Regions from separate parts of the Kocuria sp. HMSC066H03 genome, predicted to be linked through region 1. Evidence: riboswitches for the same ligand, from Rfam matches in the RefSeq annotation. Region 1 holds a riboswitch; each other region holds the start of a gene.

What was found. Region 1 has a riboswitch for S-adenosylmethionine ahead of HMPREF2833_RS02970 (hypothetical protein). Riboswitches for the same ligand answer to the same signal wherever they lie in the genome.
Region 2: it holds a riboswitch for S-adenosylmethionine, as region 1 does, so the genes downstream of both, HMPREF2833_RS02250 (methylenetetrahydrofolate reductase) here and HMPREF2833_RS02970 (hypothetical protein) in region 1, are expected to answer to the same signal.
Region 3: it holds a riboswitch for S-adenosylmethionine, as region 1 does, so the genes downstream of both, HMPREF2833_RS01015 (bifunctional o-acetylhomoserine/o-acetylserine sulfhydrylase) here and HMPREF2833_RS02970 (hypothetical protein) in region 1, are expected to answer to the same signal.
Region 4: it holds a riboswitch for S-adenosylmethionine, as region 1 does, so the genes downstream of both, HMPREF2833_RS01255 (MetQ/NlpA family ABC transporter substrate-binding protein) here and HMPREF2833_RS02970 (hypothetical protein) in region 1, are expected to answer to the same signal.

What each region holds. Positions count from the first base shown of each region.
Region 1 is NZ_KV807505.1:165,539-173,371, reverse strand. It holds gene HMPREF2833_RS02985 (amino acid permease) at 1-855, shown strand, start outside; gene HMPREF2833_RS02980 (amidase) at 891-2,483, shown strand; gene pgm (phosphoglucomutase (alpha-D-glucose-1,6-bisphosphate-dependent)) at 2,758-4,392, shown strand; SAM riboswitch class IV at 4,542-4,657, shown strand; gene HMPREF2833_RS02970 (hypothetical protein) at 4,669-5,031, shown strand; gene HMPREF2833_RS02965 (YrhK family protein) at 5,197-5,514, shown strand; gene HMPREF2833_RS02960 (lipid II:glycine glycyltransferase FemX) at 5,735-6,850, shown strand; gene HMPREF2833_RS02955 (LTA synthase family protein) at 6,992-7,833, opposite strand, start outside.
Region 2 is NZ_KV807505.1:2,536-10,368, reverse strand. It holds gene HMPREF2833_RS02280 (MarR family winged helix-turn-helix transcriptional regulator) at 1-115, opposite strand, end outside; gene HMPREF2833_RS02275 (fructosamine kinase family protein) at 217-1,086, opposite strand; gene HMPREF2833_RS02270 (carbohydrate ABC transporter permease) at 1,394-2,317, shown strand; gene HMPREF2833_RS02265 (carbohydrate ABC transporter permease) at 2,314-3,132, shown strand; gene HMPREF2833_RS02260 (ABC transporter substrate-binding protein) at 3,188-4,489, shown strand; gene HMPREF2833_RS02255 (ABC transporter ATP-binding protein) at 4,645-5,799, shown strand; SAM riboswitch class IV at 5,901-6,017, shown strand; gene HMPREF2833_RS02250 (methylenetetrahydrofolate reductase) at 6,061-7,158, shown strand; gene metE (5-methyltetrahydropteroyltriglutamate--homocysteine S-methyltransferase) at 7,357-7,833, shown strand, end outside.
Region 3 is NZ_KV807503.1:236,433-244,265, reverse strand. It holds gene HMPREF2833_RS01020 (homoserine O-acetyltransferase MetX) at 19-1,245, opposite strand; gene HMPREF2833_RS01015 (bifunctional o-acetylhomoserine/o-acetylserine sulfhydrylase) at 1,242-2,777, opposite strand; SAM riboswitch class IV at 2,852-2,971, opposite strand; gene HMPREF2833_RS01010 (VOC family protein) at 3,077-3,715, shown strand; gene HMPREF2833_RS01005 (CPBP family intramembrane glutamic endopeptidase) at 3,752-4,516, opposite strand; gene HMPREF2833_RS01000 (sensor histidine kinase) at 4,577-5,839, shown strand; gene HMPREF2833_RS00995 (response regulator transcription factor) at 5,836-6,573, shown strand; gene HMPREF2833_RS00990 (ABC transporter ATP-binding protein) at 6,686-7,570, shown strand; gene HMPREF2833_RS00985 (ABC transporter permease) at 7,567-7,833, shown strand, end outside.
Region 4 is NZ_KV807503.1:294,804-302,636, forward strand. It holds gene HMPREF2833_RS01240 (solute symporter family protein) at 1-783, shown strand, start outside; gene HMPREF2833_RS01245 (GlsB/YeaQ/YmgE family stress response membrane protein) at 934-1,197, shown strand; gene dxr (1-deoxy-D-xylulose-5-phosphate reductoisomerase) at 1,366-2,646, shown strand; SAM riboswitch class IV at 2,838-2,952, shown strand; gene HMPREF2833_RS01255 (MetQ/NlpA family ABC transporter substrate-binding protein) at 3,044-3,925, shown strand; gene HMPREF2833_RS01260 (methionine ABC transporter ATP-binding protein) at 3,922-4,974, shown strand; gene HMPREF2833_RS01265 (methionine ABC transporter permease) at 4,974-5,630, shown strand; gene ispG (flavodoxin-dependent (E)-4-hydroxy-3-methylbut-2-enyl-diphosphate synthase) at 5,810-6,976, shown strand; gene HMPREF2833_RS01275 (GNAT family N-acetyltransferase) at 6,973-7,830, shown strand.

The sequences.
Region 1 (7,833 bases):
TGGCAGCACGGCGGCTTCGCACCGCAGGGTGGCTGGGCCGTGATTTCGGGCGTGGCCGTGGTGATCTTCTCCTACTTCGGCACGGAGATCGCCGTGATGGCGGCCGCGGAGTCCGAGGACCCCGCCAGGGGCATCCGCCAGGCCACCGTGACCGTGGTGTGGCGCATCCTGATCTTCTTCGTGGGATCCATCCTGCTGATCGTGACCATCGTCCCGTGGAACCAGTTGCCGGATCCTGACGAGCAGGCACCGTTCGTGTACGTCTTCGACCTCTTTGGCGTCCCCGGCGCGGAGATGATCATGAGCATCGTCATCTTCACGGCGGTGTGCTCCGTGCTGAACTCCGGACTGTATTCCGCAGCGCGCATGTTCTCCGCTCTCGCGGGCGAGGGCCTGGCTCCGCGCATCGTGGCACGGAAGTCCAAGAACGGCGTCCCCGTGGTGGCCGTGCTCGCCTCCACCCTGGGCGGCTACGCGGCGGTGTTCGTGAACTTCCTGGCCCCGGAGTCCGGGATCTTCGACTTCATCATGAACTCGGCGGGTCTCGTGGCCCTGTTCGTGTACGTGTTCGTGGCGATCACCCAGATGAAGCTGCGCTCTCAGATGAGCCCCGAGGAGCGCGCGAACCTGAAGCTCAAGATGTGGCTGCACCCGTGGCTCGGCATCCTGGTGATCGTGGCCGTCGCGGGGATCGTGGTGGTCATGCTGGTCTCGGACGATGCAAGCCGCACCCAGGTGTGGACGAGCCTCGTGGCCGTCGCCGTGCTCGCCGTGTTCTGGCCGCTCGTGCGCCGCAACCTGCGACGCCGCCGGGCAGCCGACACCGCGGCTCCCGCCGCGACGCCCACGGCCTGATCCGCCACCGCCCACCGACCGCCCGAGAGGATCCCGTGGCGCACTTCCCCACCCTGACCGAGACCGTGGCCGCCCTGCGCCACGGTGAGACCACGAGTGAAGCCCTGACCTCCGCGGCACTGGATCGCATCGATGCGCTGAACGAGCACCTGGGGGCGTTCGTACGCGTTGAGCGGGAGGCCGCCCTGACCTCGGCGCGCGATGCGGACCAGCGGCTGCGCTGCGAGGGCCTCCTCGAAGCCCCTCGGGCACCGGCATCCGAGCAGTCCGGCGGAACCACCCGGCACGGCGAAACACGCACCTCCGCGGTCCCATCCCGGGGCCACGCGGAGGCGGCCGTCCTGCGCGGCGTCCCCCTGTCCCTGAAGGACGGGCACGACGTCGCCGGGATGCCCACCTCGTGGGGCTCGCTGACCGCGCGCGGGGAGGACGGAAGCATCCCGCGGGCGGAACGCTCGGACGAGCTCGCCGCCACCCTGCAGGACAGCGGAGCCGTGCTGCTCGGCAAGACCCAGGTGCCCGAGTTCCTGCTCAACTGCTACTCCGAGAACCGGGCATACCCTCCAGCGCGCAACCCCTTTGCCCTGGACTGCTCGGCGGGCGGCTCCTCCGGTGGCCAGGCCGCCGCTGTGGCCGCTGGCATCCTCCCCGCGGCCATCGGCTCGGACGGCGGCGGTTCCGTGCGGATTCCCGCCGCGGCGTGCGGGCTCATCGGGCTCAAACCGAACCGGGGCAGGGTGCCCAGCAGCGACGCCCTGTCCAACGTCGGGCAGCTGGGGGTCAACGGACCCATCACCCGCACCGCCGCGGACGCCGCCCTGCTCCTGGACGTGCTGTGCCACACGCCGGGCCGCGAGCGGATCGACCGGCCCGTGGTGGCCGTGCCGGAGCCCTCGTTCGCCGCTGTTGTGGAGCGCGCCCGGGCGGGAGACCTCCCCTGGGGAGACCGCCCCCTGCGCATCGGCGTGAGCACGGCCTCGCCCTTCGACGCCACGTACAAGATCACGGTGTCCCCGGAGGCGCGGGCCGCGCTGGACGAGGGGATCCGCGCGCTCGAGGCGCTGGGCCACACCGTGGAGGATGCTGACATCCACTACGACCCCGCCTACCCCGAAGCCTTCTCGCGGCTGTGGACCACTGCCATGGGCCAGCTGCCGCTCGACGGCGCCGAGCACCTGCTCACCGGGCTGGCCCGCTCGTTCCGCGAGCGTGCCCTGTCCCGCACCGCGGTGGAGCTCGCGGACGCCTTCGCCGTGCTGCGCGGGATCGAGGCGGACCTCATCCGCCAGTTCTCCCGGTTCGACATGATCCTCACGCCGGCCCTGGCCATGCCGCCACGGCCGGTGGGGTGGTTCCACGAGGGCTTCGACATCGCGGATCCGGCGGGCGCGGACCAGGACTACAGGCGCCAGTGCCAGTACACGCCGTGGACATCGGTGGTGAACGTGATCGGGCTGCCCGCGATCACGGTGCCCACCACGTGGCGCATCCCCGAGACCGGCGGATACCCGGGCCCGGTGCCCATGGGCGTCCAGCTCGTGGGGCGCGCGTCCGGTGAGGCGCAGCTGCTCGCGCTGGCCGCCCAGCTGGACCCGCCCACGACGCCGCACGCGCACCTCGTCGCCTGAGCGCACCCGCCCACGGAGGGCCGCAGCCCGGTCCGGCGCCCGCCCACCGGTCTGCTGACGGCCCACCGGTCCTGGGCTCCGCGGTCACACCGACGGCGCGGCCCGGTCTGCGCAAGGGCTCGTGGCGTCCACGCCGCGCCGTCTCCCCGCGGGCAACGGCGGTTCGGCGCGGGAGGTGGCCGCGCGGCGTCGTCGTCCGCCGGGGCGGGGGCGGGGCCCGAAACCGAGCGGCGCACGGCCTGACGGGGCGCGCTTTCGGGACTAGGTTGGTGGCATGACCAACCGTGCGGGCACCGTTGCCCAACCCAGTGACCTCGTGGACATCGACGACCTCGTGGCGGCGTACTTCGACCGCACGCCGGATGCCGGGAACCCGGACCAGCGGGTGGTGTTCGGAACCTCCGGGCACCGCGGTTCCTCGCTGAAGACCTCGTTCAACGAGGACCACATCGCTGCGATCACGCAGGCGATCGTGGAGTACCGCGCCGGGCAGGGCATCACCGGCCCGCTGTTCATGGGCAAGGACACCCACGCGTTGTCCGGGCCCGCGCAGGACACCGCGCTGCAGGTGCTCGCCGCCAACGGTGTGCGCACCCTGCTGGACTCCCGGGACGGTTTCACGCCCACCCCGGCGCTGTCCCACGCGATCCTCACGTACAACGCGTCCGGGCCCGAGGACCGCGCGGACGGGATCGTGATCACCCCGTCCCACAACCCGCCCACGGACGGCGGTTTCAAGTACAACCCCCCGCACGGCGGCCCCGCGGACACGGACGCCACCGGGTGGATCGCGGACCGCGCCAACGAGCTGATCGAGGCGGGCCTGGAGGGCGTGCGGCGCGTGCCCCTGGAGGAGGCGAAGGCCGCGGAGACCACCGGCACGTTCGACTTCCTGGACAGCTACGTCTCCACGTTGCCGGAGATCATCGACCTGGACGCCATCAAGGCCGCGGGGGTGCGCATCGGCGCGGACCCCATGGGCTCGGCCTCGGTGGCGTACTGGCAGGAGATCGGCGAGCGCTTCGGGCTGAACCTGGAGGTCGTGAACCCCACCGTGGACCCGCAGTGGGCGTTCATGACCCTGGACTGGGACGAGAAGATCCGCATGGACTGCTCCTCCCCCTCGGCCATGGCCTCTCTGATCGGGGCCCGGGACAAGTACGACATCGCCACGGGCAACGACGCGGACAGCGACCGCCACGGCATCGTGACCCCGGATGCCGGGCTCATGAACCCCAACCACTACCTCGCGGTGGCCATCGACTACCTCTACCGCACGCGCGACGGCTGGCGCGGTGACGCCGGGGTGGGCAAGACCCTGGTGTCCTCCTCGATCATCGACCGCGTGGCGCAGTCCCTGGGTCGCCGCCTAGACGAGGTGCCCGTGGGCTTCAAGTGGTTCGTGCCGGGTCTGCTGGACGGCTCCATCGGCTTCGGCGGGGAGGAGTCCGCCGGTGCCTCGTTCCTGCGCAGGGACGGCTCCGTGTGGACCACGGACAAGGACGGCATCATCCTGGCGCTGCTGGCCGCGGAGATGACCGCCACCACCGGCACAACCCCCTCCCAGCGCTACCGGGAGCTCACGGAGCAGTTCGGGGACCCCGTGTACCAGCGCATCGACGCCCCGGCGAACCGCGAGCAGAAGGCGGCGCTGAAGAAGCTCTCCGCGGAGCAGGTCACCGCGGACACCCTGGCCGGTGAGCCCATCACCGCCAAGCTCACGGAGGCCCCCGGCAACGGTGCGGCGATCGGCGGGCTCAAGGTCACCACGGAGAACGCGTGGTTCGCGGCCCGCCCCTCCGGCACGGAGGACGTCTACAAGATCTACGCGGAGTCCTTCAAGGGCGAGGAGCACCTGAAGCAGGTGCAGCAGGAGGCCAAGGCTCTGGTGGACTCGGTCATCGGCTGAGGGCCGTGGTGCGGGCCTCCCGCACCCGGCCTGCTGCGCAGGGGCCGCCGAGCGGTACGGGGTTCTCCCGTGCCGCTCGGCGGCCCCTCGTCGTGACCGAACGGCGCAGACGCTTGTGCGTGTCGGAGCGCTGTGCTGTGATGTTCCCGGATCAAGAAGCCCGACCATCAGCCCTCCGGCTGGTCGGCTGGCAACCGGTTGTTCGCACCCGGTGCCCCCGGAGGAAGATCCGCCGCCCGGCACCCGCCGCGCGGAAGTCTGCGAAAGGTCACCATTATGAGCAACTCTGCTCCCACTCCCGAACACCCGTGCGTCCACGCGGAGGGACACCCCGTCTGCCGGAGCTACCACCCGGGGCACAACGCTCACTACATCCAGGCCCGCCTGGCTTCCGGGAACCAGGACCGGTGGGTCCGGGTGGACCTGGGCGCCCCGCACGGGAACACGGTGCAGGCCACGTTCCCGGACGGCAGCACCCGGACCTGGTGGTGCCACGACCCCGCGCTGCTGGAGCGGTTCCACACGCTGCAGCACAGCGGGGCCGCGGCGTCGTTCGATCCTGGGACGTCACTCGCCACCGTGCCGACTTCACAGGGCAGGCTCGCCCTGCTGCACCCGGCAGTGGTCGAGGGGCAGTGACGCCCTGGGCATGGGAAGGGGAGGACACCGGCGGCGAGCACGCCGCGTGCTGAGCCGCCGGCTCCTCCCGTAGGCTGGTCGGCCGGTGGTGCGCGCCGCAGGCGTGACCCACCGGCCGTTCCCGCCGGCCCGCCCGGTCTGCGCCTTCGTGAAAGGAACCGAGCAGTGACTCCCTCCGCCAGCGCCACCTCCGACTCCCTGTCCAGGGCCGCCAAGCCGATCGAGGTCCGTGTGGGGCACCGCGAGCTGGTCATCCGTGGCCGGTACGAGACCCTGTCGATCGTCAACGACATCCTGATCGGCCTGATCTTCCTGGTGGGTTCGATCCTCTTCTTCCAGGACGCCACCGTCTACGCCGGGACGTGGCTGTTCGTGCTGGGCAGCGCACTCATGCTGGTCCGACCCAGCATCCGGATCACCCGGCGGGTGCACCTGCAGCGCATCGCCCCGGAATCAGCACCGGAGGACTCGCGCGACTTCTGACCCGCCGCGCGGACCGTCCCGTGACCCGAACGTCCTGCGGGGCGCAGGCGTAGGCACGTTCCACCGGCTGCTGCCACTGGACACGCCGTCGTCACATGGGAACACGCCGCACGGGTGATGTTGCGGGTCGGTCAGGTTGGCTATCTAATGAGGATCGACCCCCGCGACCCCAGGACGATCCCTCGCAGCGGGGGCAGACACTCAAGGATGAGCAACCCGCATGAGGCACACCCACGCCCAACCGGACCCCCGCACACTTCTCGGCCCGTCCAGCGTGCTGCAGGCCGAGCCCTGGCAGCACTTCCAGGCTGGTCTCTCGCGACGCACTCACACTCTTGACGGGGCCGGGTGGCACGCCCTCGTCGTCGAGGAGCGCTCCCGGGCCGGGGTGGTCTGGTACACCCCGTACGGCCCGGTCCTGGCGCACCCCGAGCTTCTGCCGGAGGCGCTGCGCGAGCTGCGGTACGCCGCGCATGATCACTCCGTGGCGTGGTTGCGGGTGGAGCCGCAGATGCCGTCCCCGGTGGGCACGGCCTTCGCGGCAGCCGTGCAGCGGCAGAACGCCACGGCACCGGCGATCGCCGCGGGTCTGCGCCGGCTCGGAGCGCGGCCGTCCCCGCGGGACATCCAGCCCGCGTACACGCGCTGGGTGGATCTCACCCGCGAGCCGGAGCAGATCCTGGCCGCCATGACGGGCACCAACCGCAACCTGTGGCGGCGCCACCGGGACAAGGGCATCACCCTGGCCTCGGACTCCCACCCGGACGCCGCCGAGGCGGTGATCGAGCTGCAGCACCGCACCGCCGGGCGCAAGGGGTTCACGGCCCACAGCGAGGACTACCTCCGCACCGCCGCCCGCAGCCTGGGCGCCACGGGCAACTCCACGGCCTACACGAGCTCCGTGGACGGCACCGTGGTCAGCGCGCTGCTGACCTACGACTCCCCCACCACCCGGATCTTCGCCCACTCCGGCATGGACGCGAGCATGCGCAAGCTGCGCCCCAACCAGCCGCTCATCGCCCAGGCGCTGCTCGACGCCGCCGAGCAGGGTCTCGCGATCGGCGACCTCTTCGGGATTGCCCCGTTGAGCGATCCCACCCACCCGTGGACCGGGTTCAGCGCGTTCAAACGCTCCTTCGGCGGTGCGGACGTGGCCCTGGGCGGCACGTGGGACGTTCCCGTGAGCAGCCCCCGCTACACGGCCTACCGCGCCGCCCGCCGCGCCCGGGACGAGGCCGGCTCTGCGCGCACGCGCGCCCGGGAGACGACCGGCCGCATCCGTGCCGGGCTGGCCGGCGGGATGCATGCGGCGGAGGGGACACCCAGCGGGGCGTAGCCCCGCGAGCAGTGTCGTCCAGCGCCTCGGACCACGCGGCGGGCACCACGGGGTCCGCCCCGGGGACTCGCGTCCTGGCGGCCCTGTGCGGCCCGCGAGCCGGATCCCGCTGCCGGGCGCCCCTCCGGAGAGGTCAGGGGGTCATCCCACCGGGTTCTCGGGGTCCCACGCCCGGGAGTAGAAGTCCGCGGAGCGCGAGTCCAGCAGCTGCTGGTACTCCTCCGGGTCCATCGCCTGCGCCGAGCCCTGGGGAGGCTCCTGCTGCCGGACGGACGTGCCGAGGCCCGCAGCGCCGTCGTGCACCGAGAGGCCCGCCGCCTCCAGGAGGGTGGGGTACATGGACAGCTGGTCCGCGCCGGCCCGCAGGGGCTGCCCGGCGGTCTCGCCCGGGATCCACACGCGGTTGAACACGGTGCGGTTGGGGTGGTGGTCCAGCTGCTCGTGGAAGGCGTCCCCCGCGCTCATGTGCTTGAGGTGGTCGCCCATGATCACCACGGACGTGTCCTCCAGGTAGCCCTGGGACTTCATGTGCTCCACGAACCCGGCCACCTGGGTCATGGAGCACGCGAACACGGAGGTCACCTGGTTCTGGGTGTCCACGTCGCACGAGTCGTAGACGTGGACGGGTTCGTGGGTGTCCAGGGTCAGCATGGACAGGTTGAACGGCTGGCCCGTGCGCTCGGACTCGGCGTGCAGACGGTCCACCTCGTCCTTGGCGTGGGCCATGAGCCGCTCGTCGCTCAGGCCCCAGTCGCTGCGGAAGTTCTCCGCGGGCTCGCCCGCCGCGCGCCAGTCCTCCAGACCCTTGTCCTCGGTGTAGCCGTGGCTTCGCAGGAACGTGTCCTTGCCCGCGAAGGAGGAGTTGGCCCCGCCCAGGAACGTGTTCGTGTACCCGTGGTTCTGCAGCACGTCCCCCAGGCAGGTCACGCCGCCCAGGTACTGCTCCTGCCCGGCGCCGATGTCGGCGGAGCCTGCGTCACCCG
Region 2 (7,833 bases), 160 kb from region 1:
TCAGGCCCATGATCCGCTGCAGCTGGTGGTCGATCTCGTGGTTGAGCGTGATCACCCGGCGCAGAGCACGGGCCTCGGGCCCGGCGGCCAGCAACCCCGCGGCACTCTGCGCCATGCTCCACCTCGCGTCACCGATAACTAGACAATCTAGTAAGCATCATGCTGTACGGGCGGGAGCCGTGTCCAACGCCACGGGACCCGCCCGCGAGGCGGCACTCACCCCAGACGGCGCAGCGCGCTCATCACGGACGCCCCGTAGCCGCCACCGAAGCGGATCGCGTGGATGAGCAGCGGAGGCAGCTGGTACCACGGCACCCGCTCATGCCAGCCGTCCGCGAGGGGGTGGGCGTCGTCGTACGCGGCGAAGCACTCGCGGCCGAAGCCACCGAAGAGCTGCATCATGGCAAGGTCGTACTCGCGGTGGCCGTAGAACGAGGACGGGTCGATCAGCCAGTTGCCCCCGGAGGCGTCCACCACGCGGTTGCCGGCCCACAGGTCGCCGTGCAGCAGGCTCGGGGGCTCGGGCGGACCGGCCAGCTCGGCCGCCCGCGGAGCCAGCGACTCCAGCAGCGCCGACGCCGCCGGGTCCAGGTTCCCGGCGTCCACGGCCTGCCGCAGGAGGGGCTCGATGCGCCGCTCCAGCAGGAAGTCCGCCCAGTCGTCCGTGGGGGTGAGGTCCACCGGAACGGACCCGATGCGCTCCGGCAGCTCCGGGCCCAGCCAGCCCACGTGCGGAGCGGGAGCCGCATGGACCGCCGCGAGCCCTGTGCCGAAGCTGCGTTCGGTGGCCCGGTCCGGCGCCCCGTGCGCCTCCTCGATCCACTCCAGCGCCAGAGCCTCCTCCGACACGAAGCGCACGGCCGGAACACTGATCTCCTCGGGTGCCACCGCCCGCAGCTTCTCCAGGGCGGCGGCCTCCAGGGGAAGCACCCCGGGGGCCGGGTGGGGCATGGTCTTGGCGAAGACCGGGCCGTTGCCGGTCTCCAGCCGGAAGGCGTTGGCGCTGTCCCCGCCGCTCAGGCTGCGGGCACCGCTCACCCCCAGTGCGCTCACGAGGTCCCGGGGTAGCTGCTCCAGAAGTGCCATGGATCCTGTCTAGCACCTGCCACCGTCCCGCTGGGACCGGCCCCGCCCACCGCGCGGGGACCAGATCCACCCTCCCGCGGGCCGGGCCACCGTCTCGCACACCCTCGTGCCCGACGGCCGGAACGGGCGAGGGGCTCGCGGGGCCCGGCGCGGTGCTGCCGCGAACGTCGTGGCGACTAGCAGCGCCAGGTTGCCACCAGGCGAACTCGGAGTGACGGCTCACCCCCGGTGCTGTTTGCCGGCCCGTCACACCGGCCCTCCACGATGGTTACCTGTGAGTACATCCCTGCCCGCTGGTCGTGAAGCCGTGCCTTCCGCCAGCCGCCCTCATGCCACCGTTCGGCGCCGACGCCGCTGGAACGCCAAGCAAGCAGCCCTGGCGTTCGCACTGATCGTCCCGAACCTCCTGCTGCTGGCCGTGTTCACCTACCGGCCGCTGATCGACAACATCCGGTTGTCCTTCTACAGCTGGAACATCTCCTCGCCCAAGGCCACGTTCATCGGCCTGGACAACTACGTGGAGTGGTTCAAGGACCCCGTCAGCTGGCAGATCCTCTGGAACACCGTGGTGTTCACGGGGTTCGCCGTGGTGGGCTCCATGGTCCTGGGGCTCGCGCTCGCGCTGCTGCTGGACCAGAAGCTCAGGGCCCGCGGCTTCGTCCGCTCCTTCGTCTTCGCGCCGTACGTGATCTCCGGCGCGGCCGTGGGCGTGGCGTTCCAGTTCGTCTTCGACCCCAGCTACGGGCTGGTGCAGGACCTGCTGCGCCGGGTGGGCGTGGACTCGCCCAACTTCTACCAGGAGCCGGGCTGGGCCCTGTTCATGATCACGGTCACCTACGTGTGGAAGAACCTGGGCTACACCTTCGTGATCTACCTGGCCGCCCTGCAGGCACGGCGCACCGACCTGGACGAGGCCGCCGAGATCGACGGCACACCGGCCTGGCGCCGCTTCTGGCGGATCACGCTGCCCCAGCTGCGGCCCACCACGTTCTTCCTGTCCATCACCGTGCTGCTGAACTCGTTCCAGGTCTTCGACATCATCCAGGTCATGACCGGCGGCGGCCCCTTCGGCACGTCCACCACCACGATGGTCTACCAGGTCTACCAGGAGACGTTCGTCAACAACCGGGCGGGCTACGGCGCCGCGGTCGCCACCATCATGTTCCTGATCGTCCTGGTGATCACCGCCGTTCAGGTGCGCTTCCAAGAGCGGAGTGAGCAGTTCTCATGAAGATGTCCCGCATTCTCGGCTACCTGGCCATGGCGTTCGCCTTCGCGGTCGTGGCGGTCCCGGTGTACTTCATCATCATCACGTCGCTCAAGGAGCACTCGGACATCTACTCCGACCCCATCACGTGGTGGCCCAGCCCCTTAGCGCCGGAGAACTACCGCTACGTGTTCGAGACGGTCAACTTCGGCCAGTACCTGCGCAACTCGATCATCATCACCACGGTCCTGACCGTGATCGAGGTGGTGCTGGGCGTGCTCACTGCCTATGCCTTCGCGTTCCTCGAGTTCCCGGGGCGGAAGGTGCTGTTCCTGTTCGTCATCGCGTCCCTCATGGTGCCGAGCCAGATCACGATCATCTCCAACTACGCGCTCGTGGCGGAGCTGGGCTGGCGCGACACGTTCCAGGGCATCATCATCCCCCTGGCCGGGGTGGCCTTCGGGACGTTCCTCATGCGCAACCACTTCCTGAGCCTGCCCCGCGAGGTCATGGAGGCCGCGGAGATGGACGGCACCGGCTTCCTGCGCAAGCTGTTCCGCGTGGTGCTGCCCATGTCCTGGCCCACGCTGATCGCCTTCATCCTCATCACCGTGGTGACCGAGTGGAACCAGTACCTCTGGCCGTTCCTGATGTCCGACACGGATGCCGTGGCCCCGCTTCCCATCGGCCTCACCCAGCTGCAGAACAACGAGGGCCTGAGCAACTGGGGCCCGGTGATGGCCGGGACGGTCATCGCGACCGTCCCCATGATCATCGTGTTCATCCTGCTGCAGCGCCACATGATCAAGGGTCTGACGGCGGGCGCGGTCAAGGGCTGACCCTCCACACACCACCCTCCAGCACATCCACCACCTCCTGAAGGAAGAAGCACACATGGAACTCTCACGTCGCCACGCCCTCGGCCTGCTGGGCCTCGGAACCGCCGCCGTGGCCCTGTCCGGCTGCGCCGGCACCGGAGGCGGAAGCTCCTCCGGCGGACAGGAGGCCTCCGGCCCACTGCAGTTCTGGTCCAACCACCCTGCCAGCTCCAAGAGCCTGGAGCAGAAGCTCATCGACGCGTGGAACTCGGCCAACCCCGACACCCCGGCCGAGCTGATCGACGGCGGTGCCGACTACGAAGAGGTGGCGCAGAAGGTCAACGCGGCTCTCGCGGGCGGGGACCTCCCGGACGTGTTCGTGGCGTCGGACGTGAACTGGTTCAACTTCGCCCTGAACGAGGCCGTGACCCCGCTGGACGACCTGTGGCAGAAGGCCGGGATCGACTCCAGCACCTACGTGGACACGCTGCGCGAGGACTACAACTTCAACGACAAGCACTACTGCGCGCCGTACGCCCGCTCCACCTGCATCATGTACTTCAACAAGGACATGATGCAGAAGGCCGGTCTGCCCACGGACCGCGGGCCCCGCACGTGGGACGAGTTCGCCCAGTGGGCGCCCCAGCTGGTCAAGGCCAACGGCGGCAAACCGGCGCTGATCCTCCCGGACGGTGCCAACTACATGGACTGGTACTTCCAGGGCATGATCTGGACGTTCGGGGGTGCCTACTCCCGTGACTGGACCGCCACCTTCACCGAGGAGAACTCCATCAAGGCCGGCGAGTACCTCAAGAAGCACGTGGCGGAGGGGCACATCAAGATCGTCCAGGACGGCGCCAACGACTTCGGGATCGGCAGCGGTGCGACCCTGCTGGAGTCCACGGGCTCCCTGGGTGGCCTCAAGGAGGCCGCCACGTTCGACTTCTACACCACCTACCTGCCCGGCCCGAAGCCCGGCTGCGCCACCGGTGGCGCCGGCCTGGCGATCCCCAACGGCATCAGCGACGAGCGCAAGCTCACCGCCGCCAAGTTCATCGACTTCATGACGAACACCGACAACACGATCACGTTCACCCAGGCCACCGGCTACATGCCTGTGCGCAAGGACGCCATGGACAAGCCCGAGGAGAAGAAGTTCCTCGACGAGAACCCCAACGCCATGACCGCGATCAAGCAGCTGAACGAGAACACCCAGCCGCAGGACGCGGCCCGCGTGTTCGTCTCCGGCGGCGGTCAGCGGATCGGCGGCGCGCTGGACCGCATCACGTTCGGCGGCGAGGACGTCAAGACGGTCTTCCAGCAGCTGCAGGACGAGACCCAGAAGATCATCGACTCGGACATCAAGCCCAAGCTGTGATCCTCCGCGGGTGGCGGCCCCTCTCGGGGCCGCCATCCGGGGCCCGCCCCGAACGGCCCCCGCACCACTGAGCGCCACGGCGTGCCCGCAGCCGCCGTCACGCCGGAGCGCCGATTCCGTCCCCACCGTCACCATCCGAGAGCCTGAGGAGCACCATGGCCACCGTCGAGTACAAGCACGCATCCCGCATCTTCGACCCGGGCAAGCCCCCGGCGGTGTCCCAGCTCGATCTCAGCATCCGTGACGGTGAGCTCCTGGTCCTGGTGGGCCCCTCCGGCAGCGGCAAGTCCACGGCCATGCGGATGCTCGCCGGTCTCGAGCCCGTGGACGAGGGGGCCGTGTTCATCGACGGCCGCGACGTCACGGGCACCCGGGCCCGCGACCGGGACGTGGCCATGGTGTTCCAGTCCTACGCCCTGTACCCCAACATGACCGCGCGGCAGAACATGTCCTTCGCGCTGGAGAACGAGAAGCTGGACCGCGCCGAGATCGAGCAGCGGGTGGAGCGCGCCGCCGCCATGCTGGAGCTCGGGCCCCTCATGGACAAGCGTCCCGCGGCCATGTCCGGGGGCCAGCGGCAGCGTGTGGCCATGGGCCGCTCGATCGTGCGCAACCCCAAGGTGTGGTGCATGGACGAGCCGCTGTCCAACCTGGATGCCACGCTGCGCGTGTCCACCCGCGCCCAGATCGCGGACCTCCAGCGGGAGCTGGGGGTCACCACCATCTACGTGACCCACGACCAGGTCGAGGCCATGACCATGGGCGACCGCGTGGCCGTGCTGCGCGACGGACAGCTGCAGCAGGTGGCCGATCCGATCCACCTCTACGAGCACCCCGCGAACGTGTTCGTGGCCCGTTTCATCGGGTCGCCGGCCATGACGATCGTGCACGACGTCCCCGTCCGGGACGGCCACGCGGTCCTCGACGCCGCGAGCGGGCTGCGGGTGCCCGTGCCGGCCGAGTTCTCGGCGCACGTGCGGGACACCGTGACCGTGGGTGTCCGTCCGGAGTCGTGGGAGATCACGGGCGAGGGTGACGCGCCGGGGACCCCCGCTCTGCCCCTGCGGGTCCACCTGGTGGAGAAGCTCGGCTCCGAGGCGTTCATCCACTGCGTGCTGCCGGGCACCTCGGACCCCGGGACCGAGGACGCCCGCGCCATGCGGCTGGAGAAGGGCCGCGCGACCGTCCGCGTGGACAAGTTCCTGCAGATGGAGGCTGGATCCACGATCCACGTGCGGCCGAACGCCCGGGAGACGTGCTTCTTCGACCCCGCCTCCGGCGAGAACCTGGAGGTCGTGGTCGGGCGCTGAACACGCGTGTGTCCCCGGGGTCCGGCCCCGGGGACACGCCGTTCCGGGCCGTGCGCCTTCCACGGCGCGGGGCCCTCGTGCTACCGTCTCACCCACCAAAGGATCATGAGACCCGGCGAAAAGCTCTGGCTGGCCGGGCGGCAACCCTCCTGCTGTAGTGGGGTGCCCCAGATGACGATCCGGCCGCCGCGCAACCGCGTGGCTGGCAAGTACGGCGCACGGGGTCCACCTCCGGCGTCCTACCGCCGGAGGTTTTCTCAGATGCCCGTCACACCGCCGACCGCCCGCGCCGAGGACAGGCCGAAGCTCGTGGCCGCGCCCCGCGCCGCGGACCAGTCCGCTCCCGCGCCAGGCGGCCACCCCGCCGCCGCAGCCACTCCCGTGGCCCCCGCCGCCGGGACGACCTCCTCCGAACCGCCCGCGGGCACGTCCTGGCTGGTGCGCCGCCCCCGGCGCTCCACGCTCGTCTCCTTCGAGGTGTTCCCGCCCCGCCCCACCGCGGACCCGGACACCGTGTGGCGCAGCATCGACGCCATGGCCCAGGCCGGGCCCGACTTCTTCTCCGTCACGCACGGCCACTCGGGTGGTCGTGGTGTGTCCCGCGAGGCGCTGCGCCATCTGCGCCGCACCACCAGGACCCCCGTGATGGCCCACTTCACGTGCGGGGGCACCGACCGCGCGGGGCTGGAGCGTTCGGTGGAGCAGCTGCTGGACGACGGCGTCCGGGACCTCCTCGCGCTGCGCGGGGACCCGCCCCTGGGCGCCGGGCAGTGGCGGACCCCGCCCGGTGGGATCGGCCGGGCCTCGGAGCTGGTGCGGCTCATCCGGGACGTCGAGCGGCGTCGTTTCGGGGACGGGTTCCGCCCCGGGACTCGGCCGCTGTCCGTGTCGGTGGCGTGCTACCCGTCCCCCGCCCGGGGGCGTGACCCCGAGGCGGATCTCGCGTCCCTGTGGGAGAAGCAGGAGGCAGGGGCGGACTACGCGATCACGCAGGTGCTCTACGAGCCCGAGGACTACGCGTCGTTCCTGGAGCGGGCGCGCTCCGAGGGGATCCACATCCCGGTGGTCGCGGGTCTCATGCCCCTGACCAACCCGAAACGGTTGCAGCGGATGACGGAGATCACCGGAGTGCCCGTTCCCGAGCGGCTCACCCGGTTCCTCACCGCGGACTCCCCCGAGGAGCTGCGGCACCGGGGCACCGCGGCCACGCTGTCGCTGATCGACGACCTCCTGGACCTGGGCTGCGCCGGCTTCCACCTCTACACGTTCAACCGCCCGGACGCGGCGCTCACCATCCTGGAGCACCTGCGCGTGCGGGACGCGGCCCGCGAGTACCGGGGCCGCAGCCCCGCGGCCTGACCGTGCGGCGTCGTGCGCCCCGCCCACCGCGGAGCCGCACGCACGGCTCTGCCCACGCGCGCTGGAGCACGTGCCCCGGTACGCCCGCCGCACCAGTCACGCCCAGTGACCCCGTACAGCACCGTCGCCGGCCCACCCGCGACGCGGCTGCCTCACACCCTGTTCACGCCACCACACCAACCCTCGCGAGGAGAGATCATGACCGTCACGAATTCCACCCCCCTGCCCAGCGCCACGATCCTGGGCTACCCGCGCATCGGCCCGGACCGGGAACTCAAGCGGGCACTCGAGGCCCACTGGGCGGATCCCGCACGGCACCCGGCCCAGACCGTCCTGGACACCCTCGGCGACCTCCGGGAGCGCACGACCCTCAGGCTGCGCGAGCTGGGGCTCACGCAGGACTGCGCGGTGCCGTCCGAGGGCTTCGCCGTGGACCACGTCCTGGACACCGCACTCGCCCTGGGTGCCGTGCCGGCCCGGTTCCGGGCGGAGGGCCTCCTCCCCGCCGCGCCGGACACCGAGCGAGGGATCGAGCTGATCACGGCCCTGTCCCGGGGGACGGACGATCGGGAGCCGCTGGAGCTGACCAAGTGGTTCGACACCAACTACCACTACTACGTCCCCGAGCTCGATCCGGGCACCGCCCTGCGGGCGCACCCGGAGAGCCTGGTCTCC
Region 3 (7,833 bases), on a different contig from region 1:
TTCGAGCCGCCCGCCAGCTCAGTCCCGCAGCACCGTGGCCCGCAGCAGCCGGCCCACCTGCGGGGTCTCCAGCAGGAAGCCGTCGTGACCGCTCGGTGAGGTGATGGTGTGCACCTCGTGCTCACCCGGCAGTGTGGCCGCGAGCTCGGCGGACTCCTCGGGCGGGAACAGCCGGTCCGAGTCCACCGCCGCCACGAGCCACTCGCAGCGGGTGCGGGCGAGGGCATGCCGGAGGCTGCCGCGGCCCCGGGCGACGTCGTGGGACATCAGCGTCTCGTTGACACTGAGGTACGCGTTCGCGTCGAAACGGGTCACGAGCTTGAGCGCCTGGTGGTCCAGGTAGCTCTCCACCCGGTAGCGCCCCCGGTCCACGGTGCGGTGCGGGCGAGCAGCACCCCAGCCGCCCCGGGGACCGGTGGCGTCCGCGATCCCGGCGTCGTCCCCCGACGCGCTTCCGCCCTGCGCCTCCCGGCCGAAGCGCGCGGCGAGCTCGTGCGCGCTGCGGTAGGTGATGTGCGCGATCCGCCGCGCGAGGCCGAGTCCTTCGGCGGGGTGCGGGCCTCCGTAGTAGTCCCCGCCGCGGAAGTGCGGGTCCTGCCGGATCGCGAGCGCCTGGGTGCGGCCCCACGCGAGCTGCTCAGCACTGACCCGGGCGTTCGCGGCGATCACCGCGCACGCCGCCACCCGCTCCGGGTGGCACACCGCCCACTCCAGCGCGCGGGCACCGCCCATCGAACCGCCCACCACGAGCCGCCACCGCCGGATCCCGAGCCGGTCCGCGAGCCGCGCCTCCGCGGCCACGGTGTCCCGCACGGTGACGCGTGGGAAGCGCGAGCCCCACGGTGCGGCGTCCGGCGCGAGGCTCGCCGGGCCGGTGCTGCCGTGGCAGCCGCCCAGGATGTTCGCGCACACCACGAACCAGCGGGTGGTGTCGATGGCCGCTCCCGGTCCGATGAGCCCGTCCCACCAGCCGCCGGTGTCCGCCGCGACACGGTGCCCGGCCATGTCGAAGGGCGCTGTGTCCCCGTACCCCACGGCCGTGCCGCGCGCCGCGTGCGAGTCGCCCGTGAGCGCGTGCTCGACCAGCACCGCGTTGGAGCCGTCCGGGGCCAGCTCACCCCACGTCTCGTAGGCCAGGCGCACGTCCGGCAGCCGGAACCCGGACTCCGGGGTGAGCTCCCCGATCTCTGCGGCCCGCACCACACCGTCCCGGCGCACCGCCGGGGCTGTCTGCACCACGGTCATGCCGCGGGCTCGGCGGCCACGTCCGCACGCGCCGTCGACGACGCCGCAGGGCCGCCTTCCGCGCCGGTCCCGGCAGCCGCGGCGGGCTCCGCACCGGCGTCCGCGATCGGCTCCATGCTTCCCAGGGGCCGGTCCGCCGGTGAGGTCGCCGGGTCCCGATCGCCCCGCTCGTGGGTCGACTCCTGGGTGCCCGGTGCCGCGGCCACCGCTGCGAACCCCGCTTCCAGGTCCGCCAGGATGTCCTCGATCCCCTCGGTGCCCACCGAGAGCCGCACGAAGCCCGGCTCCACGCCCGCCGCGAGCTGCTCGTCCTCGGAGAGCTGCGCGTGCGTCGTCGACGCCGGGTGGATCACCAGGGACCGCACGTCCCCGATGTTCGCCACGTGGGAGTGCAGGCTCAGCGCGTCCACGAACGCGATCCCCGCCTCCTTGCCGCCCTCCAGCACGAAGCCGAGCACGGAACCCGCCCCGCGCGGTGCGTACTTCCGCGCGCGCTCGTGCCACGGCGAGGACGGCAGCCCCGCGTAGGACACCGAGCGCACCTCGGGGCGGGACTCGAGCCACTCGGACACCCGCTGGGCGTTGGCCACGTGGCGCTCCACGCGCAGGGACAGGGTCTCGATCCCCTGCTCGATGAGGAACGCGTTGAACGGGGAGATGGACGTGCCCAAGTCCCGCAGCAGCTGCACCCGGGCCTTCAGGACGTAGGAGAGGTTCACGCCGAAGGCGCCGTCCGCGCCCAGGTCACGGGCGTACACCAGACCGTTGTAGGTGGGGTCCGGCTGGTTGAAGCCCGGGAACCGCTCCGGGTCCGCGCCGTAGTCGAAGCGCCCGGCGTCCACGATGAACCCACCGATCGCGGTGCCGTGCCCGCCCAGGAACTTGGTGCCCGAGTGCAGCACGATGTCCGCGCCCCACTCGATGGGCCGCACCAGGTACGGGGTGGCCACTGTGTTGTCCACGATCAGCGGCACCCCGGCCTCGTGGGCGATCCCGGCAACGGTCTCCACGTCCAGGACGTCGTTGCGGGGGTTGGGGATCATCTCCCCGAAGAACGCCACGGTGGTGGGGCGCACGGCGTCCCGCCACTGCTGGGGGTCGTCCGGGTCCGCCACGAAGGTGGTCTCCACGCCCAGGCGCGGCAGCGTGTGCTTGAGCAGGTTGTAGGAGCCGCCGTAGAGGGACGGGCTGGCCACCACGTGCGTTCCCGCTCCGCCCAGGTTGAGCACCGCGAGCGTGGCCGCGGCCTGCCCGGAGGAGACCATCAGGGCTCCCACCCCGCCCTCCAGCGAGGCGAGGCGCTTCTCCACCACCTCGGTGGTGGGGTTGGTCAGGCGGGAGTAGATGGGGCCCATGTCCTGCAGCGCGAAGCGCGCGGCGGCCGTGTCCGCATCCGGGAACACGAAGGACGAGGTCTGGTGGATGGGCAACGCCCGCGAACCCGTCACGGGGTCGGGGTTCTGGCCCGCGTGGATCTGGCGGGTCTCGAACGCCCAGTCCTGGGAGTTGTCGGGGGTGGGTGCAGTGCTCATGGCCGTGCTCCTTCTCGGAAGGATCAGGGGCCAGGCGACCGTCCGCACGGTGCCCGTACGAACGGGCGACCGGTGGCCCGCGCTTGCCGTGGACGTCGGACGACGTCACGGCCAGGTCTTCACCCAGGGCACCCCGCCGCGGTAGGGAGGGTTGCCGGTCAGCAAGCTGGGGCTTGGCGCTGACTCTCGTGACCTAGACCTCAAGTGTGGGAACCGGGGGGCCGCCGCGTCAAGTTCGGTGTCCGCAGTGTTGCACCCGCCGATTTGGACCCCCGTGTGACGGGTGCCACCATGACTGCATGAAGCTGGACCACGTTTCCTTCGCAGCGCAGCCGGACGGGCTGGAGGCCACCACCGAGCGGATAGCGGACCGCCTGGGGATCGAGCCCGTGAAGGGCGGCGTGCACCCCCGGTTCGGCACGCAGAACATGATCCTGCCGCTCACGGACCACCAGTACGTGGAGGTCGTGACCGTCCTGGAGCACCCCGCCGCGGACAAGGCGCCGTTCGGTCAGGCCGTCCGCGCGCGTTCGGAGGCTGGCGGCGGCTGGCTCGGGTGGGTCGTGGAGGTCCCGGACCTCGCCCCGTTCGAGCAGAAACTGGGCCGCCCCTCCGTGCCGGGCGGCCGGATCTTCCCGGACGGCCGCCGCCTGGACTGGCACCAGATCGGCGTCAAGGGCCTGATCGCGGATCCGCAGCTGCCGTTCATGATCCACTTCGACTCCGCGGACGAGATGCACCCCTCCCAGGCGCGGCTCACGGACGTCCGGCTGACCGGCATGGACATCGCCGGCTCCCCCGAGCGCGTCACGGACTGGCTCGGTGGCCCTGTGGAGGACGTCCTGCGCTCGGTGGACGTCACGTGGTCCGCTCCCCACGGCACGCCCGGTCTCATGGCGGTCACCTTCGGCACGCCGGACGGGCCCGTCACCATCTGATCCGGCGGGGCACGACGCCGCCACCCACCCAGGCGGTCAGCCCGCCAGGAGCTGCGGTGCGAGGAAGCCGACTGCGTCCAGCAGGAAGTGCGCGACCAGAAGCGGCATCACACGCCCGTACCGGCGGTAGCACCACACGAACACGAGCCCCATGACCAGGTTGCCCAGCGCCGGTCCCACCCCCTGGTACAGGTGGTAGCTCGCCCGGAGCACCGAGGACACGATCGCCACCGTCCACCACGAGCGGCCCAGCCGCCGCATCCGTTCCGCGAGGAACGCCACCACGATGATCTCCTCCACGAGCGCGTGCCGCAGGGCGGTGAGCAGCAGCAGCGGAACCGTCCACCACGTGTTCTCCAGGGTGGACGTGGTGATCTCCGCCGTGATCCCGAGCGCCCGCCCGGCCTGGTAGAGCACGAGGGTCCCACCGCCCATCACGGCGAACAGCGCGAGGCCCCGGGCGGCGTCGTGCCCCGGGCGGCGCGCGTCCGCACCGATGCCGCGCAGGACCGCGGGGATGCGGGAGGTGGTTCCCGCCAGGAACCACAGGGCGAGCACCACGGGCACGATTGCGAAGCAGATGCTGGTGAGGCGCCGCAGCGCGTCGATCACCGGAACCGGGCTGAGGGGCTGGTTGAGCGTGGTGGAGCTCTCCGCGATCGAGGACTGCACCGCCATCTCCACGAGGTCCAGCACCGAGTACACCGCGGAAGCGCCCAGGGACACCCCGAGCACCAGCAGGATCTGCATGCGGAGGTCGGCGCGCGGCACACGGGGCGAGGTGTCGAGGGAGGCGATCACCCCACCATTGTGCGTGGTGCACCCGGACAGCCCCGCGAGCGACCTCGGTAGGGTGAACCCATGCACCCCGCCCCGGACACCTCCCCGCCCCACCGCGCCCTGCCGCCGGGGTGGCGCTGGCGGGATGCCCGGGGTGCCGGCGTGCTGGCCCTGGCCGGCGTCGAGCTGGTGTACCTCTCCGACTTCGTGCAGTCGGTCCCGTGGAAGGCGGATGTCGGGTGGGTTGCCCTGGGCGCCGTCGTGCTGGCCACCCCGCTCGCATGGCGGCGTCGCTTCCCCGTGGCAGTGATGGTGGCGGTGTCCTTCGTGTACTTCGCGCTGGTCACGTGGGTCGGGATCGAGATGTACGCCTCCCAGGTGGTGCTGTTCCTGGGCTTCTACTCCGTGGGGGCCTGGTGCCCGGACCGCCGTCGCGCCACGTGGTCCCGCGCCGCCGTGGCCGTGGGGATGGCGGTGTGGCTGGGCTGGAGCACCGTGGAGCAGTTCACGGATCCGGAGGTGGGTGAGCGCGGCGTCAACGCCTACATGGCGATCGCCGCGATCCAGTTCGTCGTGAACATCGCCTACTTCGCCGGGGCGTGGGTCTTCGGCGACGGGGCGTGGAACGCGGCCATCGAGCGGCAGGAGCTCGAGGCCGCCCACGCCGAGATCCGGCAGCAGCAGGAGCGGCTCGCGGAGCAGGCCGTGAGCCTCGAACGGCTCAGGATCGCCCGCGAGCTGCACGACGTAGTGGCCCACCACGTCACGGCCATGGGCGTCCAGGCCGGGACGGCGCGCCTCACCATGTCTCAGGATCCCCGCGCCGCCGCCGAGCACCTGCGCGGTGTGGAGTCCTCCGCACGGGAGGCCGTGACCGAGCTCAAGACCATGGTCCACACCCTGCGCGACGGCGAGGAGGCCCCCGACTCCGTGCCCCGGCTCTCCGACCTCGAGGCACTCGTGGCCGACGCCCGGGCGATCGGCCAGGACGCAGTGCTCAAGCGGATCGGCCCGGAGCCGCAGCTGCCGCCGCCGGCCCAGCTGGCGCTGTACCGCACGGCACAGGAGGGGCTCACCAACGCCCGCAAGCACGCCGGGCCACGGGCGGTCGTCACGGTGCGGCTGCGCACGGAGGCCAGCCGCGTGGAGCTGGAGATCAGCGACAACGGGCGCGGCGCCCGGCCAGGGAAACCGGCCGCCCACGGCACGGGCACGGGCCTGATCGGCATGGAGGAACGGATGGCGTCGATGGGCGGCACACTGGACGCGGGCCCCAAGGCGGACGGCGGCTGGCTCGTGCGGGCCACGGTGCCCGTCCACGCCCCGCAGGAGGTCATGCCGTGAGCCTGCGTGTCCTGCTCGTGGACGACCAGCCGCTGATTCGCCTCGGCTTCTCCGCCATCCTCACGTCGCAGGAGGACATGGAGGTGGTGGGAGAGGCCGCGGACGGCGAGGAGGCCCTGGAGCTCGCCGCGGCCCTCGACCCGGACGTGGTGTGCATGGACGTGCAGATGCCGCGGCTGGACGGCATCGAGGCCACCCGTCGGCTCGTCGCCTCGGATTCCCGTGCCGCCGTGCTGATCCTCACCACGTTCGACACGGACGAGGCCCTGTTCGCGGCGCTCTCCGCCGGTGCCTCGGGGTTCCTGCTGAAGTCCGCGGGACCCGAGGAGCTGATCCAGGCGGTGCGGGTGCTGGGCCGCGGCGACGCGCTGCTGGACCCTCTGGTCACGCGCAGGGTGCTGGCACGCACCGTCGAACCGGCGGCGGAGGTCGATGCGCAGACCGGCCGTGCCCCGGCGGGTGACGCGGCGGCGTCGTCCGCCGGCCGTCCCGGCCCGGAGTCCGAGATCGCGGACGGGCAGGACGACGCCGCCCGCGCGGGTCTCACCGCCCGCGAGACCGAGGTGCTGGCCGCCATGGCGCGCGGCCTGTCCAACGATGAGATCGCGCGCGAGCTGTTCGTGGGCAGGGCCACGGTCAAGACCCACGTGTCCAACGTGCTGCTGAAGACGGGGGCGCGTGACCGGGTCCACGCCGTGATCTGGGCGTTCGAGCACGGTGTGACCGGCGCCTGAGACCGGCCCCACCGCGCAGTGGGCGTCTCCTCCCCCGGGCGGAGGATCGCGGGGGTGCAGAATCCGCCGCCCGGGGGAGTCGGACACGGGCGTGACTTCCTAGGCTCGAACCATGATCACAGTGAACGGGGTGAACAAGTCCTTCGGGTCGGCGCACGTGCTCGAGGACCTGACCTTCAGCATCCGCCCGGGCCTCATGACGGGGTTCGTGGGCGGCAACGGCGCGGGCAAGACCACCACCATGCGCATCCTCCTGGGGGTGCTCTCGGCGGACTCGGGACGGATCGAGGTGGACGGCTCCCCCATCACCGCCGACTACCGCGCGGGCATCGGGTACATGCCCGAGGAGCGTGGGCTGTACCCCAAGATGACCGTGCTGGACCAGCTGGTCTACCTGGGCCGGTTGCACAGCATGACCGGCGCGGACGCGAAGGCCCGGGCCATGGCGCTGCTCGAGCGCCTGGGGCTCGCCGGCCGCGCGGGCAGCCGGCTCGAGGAGCTGTCCCTGGGCAACCAGCAGCGGGCCCAGATCGCCGCCGCACTCGTGCACGACCCGGTGGCCCTCGTGCTGGACGAGCCCTTCTCCGGGCTGGACCCCCACGCCGTGGAGACCACGGTGCAGGTGCTGCGGGAGACCGCGGACACCGGGGTTCCCGTCCTGTTCTCCTCCCACCAGCTGGACGTCGTGGAGCGGCTGTGCGACGAGCTCGTCATCCTCGCGGACGGGCGGGTGCGCGCCGCGGGCTCGCGCGCCGAGCTGCTGGCCGCCCACGCCGTTCCCGAGTGGGAGCTCGACGCCGCCGCGGACACCGGCTGGGTGCGCGAGGCCCCCGGCGTGGAGGTGCTCGCCTTCGACGGCGGGCGCGTCCGCTTCCGGGCGGCCTCGGACGCCACGGCCCACGCCGTCCTCACCGAGGCCGTGGCCCGGGGCACCGTCCACCGCTTCGGACCCGTCACCCGCACCCTGCACGAGATCTTCACGGAGGTCACCCGATGAGCACCGCCACCGCCACCCCCACGAGCACCACCCACCAGCGCCAGCCACGGCGCACGCCCTTCTGGTCCGCGGTGGGCACCGTGGCCGCACGCGAGATGGGGGTGAAGGCCACCTCCAAGCCCTTCATCATCACCACGCTGATCCTGCTGGCCGCCGCACTGGCCGCCACGCTGCTCGTGCCACGCCTGGGCGACCTGTTCGCCGGGGACGCCACGAGCGTGGCCGTGGTGGACCAGACCGCACCGTCCGTCCAGGCCCTCGGC
Region 4 (7,833 bases), on a different contig from region 1:
ACGGTCCCCACGGCCAAGGAGGCCCGCAAGTCCGTGGTGTGGGCCATCACCCTGATCGGCATGTTCTACCTCTTCACCCTGGTGCTCGGCTTCGGCGCCTCCGCCCTCATCGGAGCGGACCGGATCAAGAGCGCACCCGGGGGAGTGAACTCCGCCGCACCCCTGCTGGCCTACGAGCTCGGTGGATCGGTGCTCATGGGTCTGATCGCGGCGGTCGCGTTCGCCACCATCCTGGCCGTGGTCGCGGGACTGGCCATCACGGCGTCGGCGTCCTTCGCGCACGACATCTACACCTCCGTGATCAAGAAGGGGAACTCGGACCCGCGCCAGGAGCTGCGCGTGGCCAAGACCACCGTGGTGGTCATCGGCCTGATCTCCATCGCCGGCGGCATCGGCGCCCAGGGGCAGAACGTGGCATTCCTCGTGGCTCTGGCCTTCGCGGTTGCGGCCTCCGCCAACCTCCCGACCATCCTGTACTCCCTGTACTGGAAGCGCTTCACCACCCGCGGGGCCGTGTGGTCCATGTACGGCGGGCTGATCCTCTCCGTGGTGCTGATCGTCTTCTCGCCGGTGATGTCCGGCTCGGAGACCTCCATGATCCCCGGTGCGGACTTCGCCATCTACCCGCTGTCCAACCCGGGCATCATCTCCATCCCAGCCTCGTTCCTGCTGGGCTTCCTGGGATCGGTGACCGAGCGGCGCCGTGAGGATCCCCTCAAGCAGTCCGAGATGGAAGTGCGTTCCCTCACAGGTGTGGGCGCCGAGAAGGCCGTCTCGCACTGACTCCACCGCGACGGCCCCGGTTTTCAGGGGCCGCCGCGGTGCACCGGAGCCCATAGACCCCCAAACTGGTAGTACACTGAGCGACGGTTCGCTGACCAGAGCGACTGCGGGCAACCGCACGCGTTTGCAACGAAAACTTGAGGTGGAGAAATGGGCATTTTCAGCTGGATCATCCTCGGCATCATCGCTGGCGCTCTCGCCAAGCTGATCCTGCCGGGCAAGCAGGGTGGCGGGATCATCGTCACCATGATCCTCGGCATCGTGGGCGCCCTGCTGGGCGGCTGGCTCGGGTCGTTCATCCCGGGTCTGAGCAACGGCATCGACGGCATCAGCTTCGGCACCATCATCACGTCCATCGTGGGCGCGATCATCGTGCTGCTGATCTACGGCTTCGTCGTCGGCCGTCGCCGCTGACACGCACGGGTCCGAGAGGACCATTGGGCAAGGGCGTCACCCTCGGGTGGCGCCCTTGCCGTCTGTCCAGGGCCGTGACGACAACCCCCGGTGGCTAGGGCGGATCTCGGGCGTGCCAGAACCCTGGGCGGGGAAGGCCTGGTCGGACGGGCGCGTCATACTGGTGCCATGACCTCCGCAGCCATGACTCCCGACCTCGACCGCGCCACCCGTGAGGCTCCCCGCCGTCTGGTGGTTCTCGGCTCCACGGGGTCCATCGGCACGCAGGCGCTCGAGGTGGTCGGAGCCGCCGCCCGCCTGGCCCGTCCGGAGAGCGGAGCCACCCACCCGCCCTTCGAGGTCCTCGCCCTCGCCGCGGGTGCGGGCCACCTCGAGCTCCTCGCGCAGCAGGCGGTGGACTTCAGCGTGGCGGCCGTCGCCACCAGCGGGTCCGCGCAGGACGCCGCCCGGCTGGGTGAGCTGATCGACGACGCCGCCCGGGCGGCACGCTCCCCGGCGCCGCGGCCCGAGATCCTCCACGGCCCCCGAGCCGCCGCACAGGTGGCCGCGTGGGAGGGCGCGGACGTGGTCCTCAACGGCATCACCGGAAGCATCGGTCTGGAGCCCACGCTGGCGGCCCTGGAGGTCGGGCGCCGGGTGGCGCTCGCCAACAAGGAGTCGTTGATCGCGGGCGGTCCGCTGGTCACGGCGGCCGCCGCGGCCACGGGTCTCACGGATGCGCTGATCCCCGTGGACTCCGAGCACTCCGCGATCGCCCAGGCGCTGCGCTCCGGGACGGCCGGGGAGGTGGACCGTCTGGTGCTCACGGCGTCCGGGGGACCGTTTCGCGGCATGACCCGGGAGCAGCTGGCCCACGTGAGCCCCGAGCAGGCCCTGCGGCACCCCACCTGGGACATGGGCCCCATGGTCACCACGAATTCCGCGACCCTGGTCAACAAGGCCCTCGAGGTGCTCGAGGCCAGCCTGCTCTTCGACGTCCCGCTCGAGCGGATCGACGTGACGGTCCACCCCCAGTCCGTGGTGCACTCCATGGTCCAGTTCACGGACGGCTCCACTCTCGCGCAGGCCTCGCCGCCGGACATGCGGCTGCCGATCGCGCTGGGCATCGCGTGGCCCCACCGGGTCACGGGTGCGGCCGCCGCGTGCGACTGGACGCGCGCCGCCGAGTGGACCTTCGAGCCGCTGGACGCCGAGGCCTTCCCCGCCGTGGAGCTGATCAAGCACGCCGGGGGGCTCGGCGGCACGTGGCCCGCGGTGTTCAACGCCGCGAACGAGCAGGCGGTGCACGCGTTCCACCGCGGGGAGCTCGGATTCCTGCAGATCGTCGAGCTGGTCTCGCGCGTGGTCGACGAGCACGACGGCGTGCGCGAACCCCGCCTGGAGGACGTGCTCGAGGCGGAGACGTGGGCCAGGGCGCGCGCGGACGAACGGATCGCGGGAGGTCGCTGAACCGGTCTGCCAGTCCGAACTCCCACTGCGGGCGTCGCCATGCCCGGGGGGGCGCTCGAGGGGGGGGAGGGAGCCAGGCGCGGCCCCGGGGTGCGCCGTGGCACGCGATGACGCCGTGCGGACGGGGGCGGACCGGGCGGCGTCGTCCGGCGGTACGGGAACCTGCGAGCACCGTGCTACAGTTCTGGGCGGATGACGAGATCCGGCGCGAAGCTCTGGCTGGCCGGACGGCAACCCTCTCCCGTAGCGGGGTGCCCCAGATGACCATCCGGCCGCGGTTCGAACAGATCACGGCAAGTGCGGTTTTCCTCGAATGGCACGTGTCTGATCATTGCCCTCATCCAGGTGGGACTGTTTGCTCCGCGCATCCGTATCCCGACCCTGGAAAGGCATCACCGTGCGAAGCAAGCGCCTGATCCCCGTTGTACTGGCCACCACCCTGGGCCTGACCCTCACCGCGTGCGGCGGCCCCGAGAACACCGATCCCATGGCCGACGGCAAGATCACCATCGGCATCGTGGGCGCCACCCCCGTCCAGGATGCGTTCAAGGAGGTGGCGGCGCAGAACGACGTCACCGTGGAGTTCGTGGACTTCAGCGACTACAGCCAGCCGAATCCCGCCCTGAAGAGCGGGGACATCGACATGAACTGGTTCCAGCACATCGCCTACCTGGCGGACTACAACAACAACTCGGGTGACACGATCACCCCCGTGGGCTCCACGTCCATCTTCCCGCTGGGGCTGTACTCCAAGTCCGTGAAGTCCGTGGCCGACTTCAAGGACGGGGACGAGATCGCCGTTCCCAACGACTCCATCAACCTCTCCCGGGCGCTGAGCCTGCTGGAGCAGCAGGGCCTGGTGACCTTCACCAAGGACACGATCGCCCCCACCGAGCAGGACGTGGACACCGAGAAGTCCAAGGTGAAGGTCCGCCCCGTCTCCGCGGAGCAGACCGTGCTGTCCATGGATTCCGTGGCCGCCTCCGTGGTGAACAACGACTTCCTGGACCGCGCCGGGCTGGACCCGAACAAGGCACTGGCCCAGGACGACCCCACCGCGGACAGCGCCAAGGTGTACGACAACATCTTCGCCGCCACGCAGGCCAATGCGGAGAACGAGACCCTCAAGAAGGTTGCGGGTTTCTACTACGACGACAAGGTGCTGGAGGCCGAGAAGCAGGAGACCAAGGGCACCGCGGTGCCCACCGAGGTGGACCAGCAGGAGCTCAAGGACCTGCTGTCCCGCTACTCCGAGGACCTCAAGGGGCAGAGCAAGTGAGCCCGGCGCCCGAGGCGCAGACACTGGTCAGCTTCCGGGACGTCAGCAAGGTCTTCGTGACCGGCTCCAAGCGCCGCACGCGCACGGTCACCGCCGTGGACTCCGTGGACCTGGACATCCGGCGCGGGGAGATCTTCGCCGTCATCGGCTACTCGGGTGCCGGCAAGTCCACGCTGGTGCGCCTCATCAACGGCCTGGAACCCATCACGTCCGGCAGCCTGCAGGTGGCCGGCCGCCAGGTGGACGGCCGCAGCGAGACCCAGCTGGCCCCGATCCGCCGGGACATCGGGATGATCTTCCAGCAGTTCAACCTGTTCACGTCCCGCACCGTGGCCGGCAACATCGAGTTCCCGCTCAAACGGGCCGGGTGGAAGCCGGAGGACCGCAGGGCGCGGGTGGCAGAGCTGCTCGAGTTCGTGGGGCTCACCGAGCGCGCTGGCAACTACCCCGAGCAGCTCTCGGGCGGCCAGAAGCAGCGGGTGGGCATCGCGCGAGCGCTCGCCACCAACCCCGAGCTGCTGCTCGCGGACGAGTCCACGTCCGCACTGGACCCGGAGACCACGCAGGAGGTCCTGAGCCTGCTGCGACGCGTCAACCGTGAGCTGGGGATCACGATCGTGCTGATCACCCACGAGATGGACGTGGTGCGCGCCGTCGCCGACCGTGTGGCGGTCATGGACTCCGGGCGGGTCGTGGAGACCGGGACCACCGCGGAGCTCTTCGCGCACCCGAGGGCGGAGACCACCCGCAAGTTCGTGTCCTCCGTGATGCGCACCGTGCCGCAGGAGGACGAGCTCGCCAAGCTCCGGGCGGAGCACCCGGGCCGGCTCGTGCTCGTGGACGTCACCGACCGCAACAGGATCGGCTCGGTGCTCTCCGACGCCGCGCGGGACGGCGTGGCCTTCGAGATCGCGTTCGGCGGGATCTCCATCCTGCAGTCACACACGTTCGGGACGCTCACGCTGTCCCTCGACGGGCCCGACGACGCCGTGTCACGGGCCATCGAGGCCCTGCGCGCGGTCACCACGGTCCAGGAGGTGTCCGAGTAATGGACTGGTCCACTCTCGGCCCGCAGTTGCTGCAGGCAACCGGGCAGACGCTCTACATGGTCTCGGTGACCCTGGTCCTCGCGGGGCTCCTGGGCCTCGCGGTGGGCGTGGGGCTCTACGTGACACGCCGGGGCAACATCCTGGCGAACAGCGCGGTGTTCACCGTGCTGAACCTGCTGGTGAACTTCGTGCGACCCATCCCGTTCATCATCCTGCTCGCGGCACTGGGGCAGGTCACGGAGGCGGTGGTGGGCACCCGGCTGGGGCCCAACGCCGCGATCTTCGCCATGACCATCGGCGCCACGTTCGCCGTGGCGCGGATCGTGGAGCAGAACCTCATGACCGTGGACCCGGGGGTCGTGGAGGCCGCCCGGTCCATGGGGGTCTCGCGGTGGAAGATCATCACCACGGTGGTGCTCCCCGAGGCGCTCGGCCCCCTGGTGCTGGGCTACACCTTCCTGGTCATCGGCATCACGGACATGTCCGCGATGGCGGGGGCGATCGGTGCCGGCGGTCTGGGCGACTTCGCCCTGCGCCTGGGCTACCAGCGCTTCAACGACCAGGTCACGTGGGCCGCGGTGATCGTGATCATCATCCTGGTCCAGCTCGTGCAGTTCTTCGGCAACTGGCTCGCACGCAAGATCATGCGCCGGTGACTTTCCGTCCCGGGCTCGACGCCGCCCCCGGCCACGCACGCGCGTGGCCGGGGGCGGCGTCGTTATGCCGACGACCGGCGGGCGTCAGCCACGTCGGAGGAGTGGGGCACAATGGGGGGAGCAACGTTCGCGGGGCGCGCGACTCGGGCCCCGCAGGTCGATTCCCCTGGAGGAAACACGTGACGTCGGTCAATCTCGGCATGCCCGCAGCGCCCCAGCCCGTTCTGTCCCCGCGGCGCACAACCCGTCAGATCCGGGTGGGATCCGTGGGAGTGGGCTCGGAGTCGCCCATCAGCGTGCAGTCGATGACCACCACCCCCACCACCAACATCAACGCCACGCTGCAGCAGATCGCGGAGCTCAACGCCGCGGGCTGCGACATCGTGCGCGTGGCGTGCCCGTCCCAGGACGACGCCGACGCCCTGCCGATCATCGCGAAGAAGTCCCCGATTCCGGTGATCGCGGACATCCACTTCCAGCCCAAGTACGTCTACGCCGCGATTGACGCCGGGTGCGCCGGTGTCCGCGTGAACCCGGGCAACATCCGCAAGTTCGACGACCAGATCGAGGGCATCTCCCGCGCCGCGGAGGCCGCCGGGGTGTCCATCCGGATCGGCGTGAACGCGGGCTCCCTGGACAAGCGGCTGCTGGAGAAGTACGGCAAGGCCACCCCCGAGGCGCTCATGGAGTCCGCCGTGTGGGAGGCATCCCTCTTCGAGCAGCACGACTTCCACGACTTCAAGATCTCCGTGAAGCACAACGACCCCGTCACCATGGTGCGGGCCTACCAGCTGCTCGCGGAGCGCGGGGACTGGCCGCTGCACCTCGGTGTCACGGAGGCCGGGCCTGCGCTGCAGGGCACCGTGAAGTCCGCCACCGCGTTCGGCATCCTGCTGTCCCAGGGCATCGGGGACACCATCCGCGTGTCCCTGTCCGCCCCTCCCGTGGAGGAGGTCAAGGTGGGCAACCAGATCCTGCAGTCCCTCGGACTGCGCCCGCGCAAGCTGGAGATCGTCTCGTGCCCGTCCTGCGGGCGTGCGCAGGTGGACGTGTACAAGCTCGCGGAGGAGGTCAACGAGGGGCTCGCGCACCTCACCGTGCCGTTGCGCGTGGCCGTGATGGGCTGCGTGGTGAACGGGCCGGGCGAGGCCCGCGAGGCGGACCTCGGGGTGGCCTCGGGCAACGGCAAGGGCCAGATCTTCGTCAAGGGCGAGGTCGTCAAGACCGTTCCCGAGGACCAGATCGTGGAGACCCTGCTGGCCCAGGCCAACGAGATGGCCGAGAGCATGGAGCTGGACGAGAACGGCCAGCCCGTGGAGGGCTCCCCGGTCGTGACCGCCGGGTGATCCGGCGTCGGGGCGCGCGGGCGCTCGCACCCGCCGCCGTGGACCCCGCGGCACTGGACCGGCTTCTCGCGCAGGACCCGGTGGCCTCCGTGTTCGTGGCGTCGCACGTGCAGCGGGTTCGTGCCTCCGGGGCCCGCCGCCCGCCGGTGTACGGGGTGGCCGCACCCTCGGGGGAACTCGTGGGTGCGTGCTGGGCCGGGACCAACGTGGTCCCCGTGGTGCTGGACGAGCGGGGAACGGACCTCGTGGCGGACGCCCTGGCCCGGGGCGGGCCCCGCTTCGCCTCGTTCTTCGGCCCGGCAGAGCCGGTGCTCGGACTGTGGGAGCGGCTGCGGGACTCGTGGCCCGCGCCGTTCGACGTGCGTCCAGTGCAGCCCCTGCTGGTCATGGACCGAGACCCCGACCCCCGCCTGCTCGCCGGCCCCGCGAGTTCCGTGCACTGGGGGAGCGAGGCGGACCTCGAGCGGGTGCTCCCCGCGGCGGCCGCCATGTTCACCGAGGAGGTCGGCTACTCGCCCCTGGGCAGTGGCGCCCACGGCTACCGGGAGCGGATCCGGTCCCTGCTGCGCGACGGTCGCACCGCGGTGCTCGCCGACCACCGCGGGGACGTGGTGTTCAAGGCCGACATCGGCTCTCTGCACGGCGGGGTGTGCCAGATCCAGGGGGTGTGGGTGGCCCCCGAGCACCGGGGCAAGGGCCTCGCCGTCCCCTGCATGGCCGCGACCGTGGCCATGGCCCGGCGGCAGGCCCCAACCGTGAGCCTCTACGTCAACGACTACAACGCCCCCGCGCTGGCCACCTACCGCCGTGTGGGGTTCCACCGTCACGGGGATTTCGCCACCGTGCTCCTGTGAGCA